2 regions of the Pseudoalteromonas sp. NSLLW218 genome follow, and region 2 is predicted to be linked to the other one. Evidence: riboswitches for the same ligand, from Rfam matches in the RefSeq annotation. Region 2 holds a riboswitch; the other holds the start of a gene.
What was found. A riboswitch is a leader RNA that binds a small molecule or an ion and turns the genes downstream of it on or off. The one in region 2 is predicted to bind cobalamin.
Positions count from the first base shown of each region.

Region 1: linked by a shared signal. The riboswitch ahead of I6E80_RS10260 (ABC transporter ATP-binding protein) and the one ahead of I6E80_RS02365 (TonB-dependent receptor) in region 2 are both predicted to bind cobalamin.

Region 1 is NZ_JADYWO010000006.1:22,471-24,882, forward strand. It holds gene I6E80_RS10255 (iron ABC transporter permease) at 1-228, opposite strand, end outside; gene I6E80_RS10260 (ABC transporter ATP-binding protein) at 230-1,042, opposite strand; cobalamin riboswitch at 1,290-1,422, opposite strand; gene I6E80_RS10265 (porin) at 1,787-2,412, opposite strand, start outside.
Region 2 is NZ_JADYWO010000001.1:516,660-519,071, reverse strand. It holds gene I6E80_RS02365 (TonB-dependent receptor) at 1-1,227, opposite strand, end outside; cobalamin riboswitch at 1,264-1,428, opposite strand; gene I6E80_RS02360 (ABC transporter substrate-binding protein) at 1,527-2,312, opposite strand.

The sequences.
Region 1 (2,412 bases), on a different contig from region 2:
AATTGCTAAGCCGGAGCCTGCTAAAAAGGCGAGTAATGTGCGTGGCATTCTTAGCTCGTAAATAATACGCGTATTAAAAGACGCATCATTTGAGAGTAAAAAGCTATTAAGTACGTCTTGAAGTGAGGTCTCTGCTGCACCAAAACTAAGTGCTGCAAATAAGCTAAATAAAGCAGCTGCAGCACTTATAAAAAGCGCAAATGAGTGGCGATTATTAACTGCGCTCATATTATTTGTAACCATAAAAGTAAGTGATATGAGGGATGCTATTTCCCGACTTCGATATTTGCGGGTGGTTATTTACTTGGGCGCAGACACCAAAAACGTCGCCTAACATGTTTTCGGTTAATACCTCACTTGGGGCGCCTGAATGCGTAATTTCACCATTTTTAATAACCACTAGTTCATCGCACATTGCCGAGGCTAAGTTTAAATCATGAAACGATGCAAACACCGTTACACCCAACGATTTAGCAAGCTCCATTACCTGTATTTGGTATTTAACATCTAAATGGCTAGTTGGCTCGTCCATTATTAACAGTTGAGGTTGCTGGACTATGGCGCGGGCTATCAAGGCACGTTGCTTTTCACCGCCTGAGAGCGACTCAAAGCTTTGATCGCTATGATCTACCAACCCTACGGTGTTGATTGCTTGAATGATTTTTTGTTTATCAATGTTAGTTATTGAGCTAAATAACGATTTATGAGGCGTTAGGCCAAGCGCAATAACGTCAAATACGCTTAAGTTAAATTGCGACGGGGTTTCTTGTAAAACAACCGCTACTTTTTTTGCGTACTCATCGCTTTTTAGCTGCCAAATGTCGGTGTTGTTAAACTCTACAACGCCATCACTAGGTTTATTAAAACGATATAAACAACGCAATAAGCTCGATTTACCTGCGCCATTGGGACCAATTAAGCCAACAAATTTACCTGTGGTTATTTTAAGGTTTATTTTTTTGAGAATCGTTTTATTGCCAATATCCCACGATACGTTTTTAACGTTTAGCAATGGTGTATTTAATGGCGTTTGAGTGTGCAATAGTCAGTCCTAGGCTAGGTTAAACTCACTAAAAATGCGATAAAAATACTAATGCACTACAAGAAAAAAATGAGTAAACCCGCTCGTTAAAAAAATTCATACCAATTGCATTAAATTAGTGAGCTATTACAGCAACAAATAAATAGCTTAATAACAAGGCGGAAATTATGACATATAGTTGTTATATATGAATAATTTTTAACAAAGTTAGTAAGTTATTTAATTCGCTAGAAAGATCATGTTTTTAATAAAATTGGTATTATACCATTTGTATCTGACTTACAGCTCAGCTGCTTACAGTTGCGGGAACAGTCGAGGACTCGCACCTCATTCCAAATGAAGCTCTATTATGGGCGGCTAAGTAAATAATTTAAAGCAAAAAAAACCGCACTCAAAAGAGCGCGGTTAAAAAGGGAGTGTTTTAACTAGGGCGTATTGACCTTTGTGGATTTAAATTTGTTCAATCTAGGGGCGATTAAATCGCGGCGCGAGGTTTGTAACCTAGTGGGCTAAGTAAAAACCGAGCAAAGCTTCCGCGTCCTGCTCACGCCCCTTACCTACATCCATGTAGGCAACAAAGAGTAAATCGTCCCTAGAAAGAACCCTGAGGGCAGCGCATGTTTGGTATTTATGCTACGTTATCGCCTATTTATGGGGAATAACCACATTTCACAGACTCTGCCTTGCCTAAAAACCAAACACACTGCTGCAAATTCAACCACCAAAGATAAACACGCCCTGCCGTTAAAACTTGTATTCAATACCTAAGCCTACGTAGTCTTGGTCAACGTTGTTGTCCATATCGAAGCTTGAGTAAAAACCAAATACTTTAATGTTTTTATTTAATTTGTGATCAAGACCAACTGAAATTGCTGACTTATCGTCGCTGTCGTCAAAGTCCATATCTTGGTATTGCACTTTAAATGTGTTGTTACCCATGCTGTAAGCAGCATTTAGCAAGTAACCATCCGCTTCTGCGCTGCCATCTACTGCTTCTTGTGTTTGGTACATTGCGCCCAATTTAAAGTTTTCAACTTTACCCTGGATTGATGCACGCACTACATCGTAGCCATTTACTTCGCTATCGGCTGCAATAGAGGCGTATACCGCGCTCTTTTTAAGTGCAACGTCACCGTAGGTCACTGCCATTGAGTAACCGTTATCAGCGTCTACATCGTCTTCAGCTACAAAAGTAGCAAGTACTTTAAAGCCTTCGTATGAGTTTGATGAATAACTAACTGTATTTCCTAAGCGGTTTTCACCTTTAAATACATTTTTAATGTCGCCTTCAAGGTCGTTAAATAAATCCAACTTGCCTTGAGATTGCTTAAGCGCAGTATCGTTACGACCAATAACTACTTGGCCAAACG
Region 2 (2,412 bases):
AAATGTAGGGGCTTTAAAGCCAGTACTTTGGCTTATACGAAATGTTGCATCTTCAGATAAATGATAACCTGCAGCGGCTGTATACGTTGTTTCGTCGCCAAATTGCTCGTCATCATCTTGGCGAACAGTTAAATTAGCCAATACTTTATCTGCATCGTAGTAAGCACCTACAAACACAGCAAGTACATCTCGGCTGTCTTCAACAAATAGTTGCGAACTATGAGATACATCATCGTTGTACCAGTTAACACCACCACTAATGTTAAGCTCATCAGATAATAGGTATTGGCCGTTATAATCAACCTGTGTGCGTTTAGTTATAAAAGTACTTGTTGTTGGTCCAACTGAAAAATCGACATATGTATTGTCTGAATCATCCGTTGCTAGCGCTAAATCAATACTGTGCGTTTGATTAGTGTAGTTTTTACTCCAACCAGCAGAAAGCTGGTAGTTTTTAAAATCATCTCGTTCAATCGTACTGTCGGCTGGACTAAAGCGACTGTCGTAATCTGCGAAACCTTCATTGTATTGACCTAATAACTTAAAGTCGCCGTAGTGTGCATCAGAATAATTTACTTTAAAACCAAGATTTTTATTTTCATAGCCATCTTCATCGGGTGCTACGCCTTGCAGTACATCAAAGTTATCTGTTTTTTCAAATCCTGCATTAAATGCTGTTGTTATATCGCCTGATTTTACAGAGCCTGCCACTTGATAATTTTGATAAGAATCAGATCCAAACGTAGCACTCAAAGATAAGTTATCTGATTCACGCGTTATAATGTTGATTACGCCAGCGAGTGCATCAGAGCCGTAAACAGCCGCGCGAGAGCCCTTAATAATTTCGATGCGTTCGATACTATTTAAAGGAACATTATTTAATGCTTTTTGACCAAGTGTTGCAGAACCCGTACGTACACCGTCAATCAAAATTAGCGTATCGCCAGAGCCAGTACCACGAAGTGACACACCTGTATTTTGGCCAAAACCACCGTTTGGATTAACCTGAAAACCAACTCGCGTGCTTAACAAGGTTGGTAAATCGCGTACGTTGCTTGCTTCTATTTCAGCGCGTTCAATAACACTTACACTCGCTAAAACGTCATTGATTGATTGCTCAAATTTATTAGCAGTAACGGTTATTTTTTCAATTGAATTATCTGCAGCAGACACAGAAAATGAAAGCGCAGCAGAAATAGCAACGCCTAGAGTTGTTTTATTTAACATGATGTCCCCTACCTTTGCCCACCGCAAAGATTTAAGTAAGTAAGATTGCATCAAGGCCGGTCTCCGGACTCAGTAAGCACATAAAAATATGCAATACTTTACCGTTGCGGGGGCAGTGTTGGGCTTGTAGTCATCATGAAAACTCACCAACTTCCCGATTATCTTGCTGTTAGTTTCAATACCTTAAAACCAATGCATAAGCATTAAGCAAGCACCTCAAAAATATGCGGCTATTGTGAGCATTTTGTTTACAAATGTCAACGGACGTCTATACAGCTAAAACAGTTTAACTATAAGTATTACTCAATATTAAAACTTGAAGAAACACCGTATTTATTTAGCAGGCTTTTGATCTGGAACTTAATAGCTGAAGAATTAAGAATAGCATCAATTTTAGACGCTGATATTTTGCTTTGCTGAGTATTAACTAAAAAGTGAGTATCGAAAACGGCATCGGGGATTTCACTTTTGTATAGCAAACTCATATCGAAAGCTTTTTGGTCTTTAAAATACTGGTACGCAATGCTATTTAGTACGCCAATGTTGGCACGCTTTAGTAACAACATTTTTACCACGTTGTATTCGTCTATAGTAAGGCTAACACTGTGCTCCTCACTTAAGTAATATGCATCAGTATTGTAGCCAGCAAAGTGATACGAATAGCCTAAAACCCCTACTTTTGTTAGTGCTCGTAAATCATTAAAATAAGCTTGATTTATTGCATTTTCTTTAAGCGCATATAACTCATTTTTTGTAATCATATAAAAACTACTTTGCATCACATTCGAGCGCATAGATTGCGGGATCCATTGCAATGCCATTAAGAATAGAACATCAAAATGCCCCTGTTCAACAGACTTTGATAGCCTTTTAACAGGTAAGGAATTGAGTATAAAGTTAAATTCGCTCTGTGAGTCATTCAATATTTTTATAAACTCAGGTGCAAGCCCCCGTTGTGTTTGTGCATCAATAACAATCGGGAAATAGCCATCTTCAACCAATATATTAATATCAATTGCTTTTGATAAACTAGGCTGCGTAAATAGAGCTAACAGAAATAGCAAAAATAATTGATAGGCTTTCATTTAATACCTTGTATAAAAATCACATGTAATAAATATAGTAGCTTAAATACTAAAAAGCGGATCAATCGAAGAAAGGTCTTTAGAAGGGAATATATAAAGC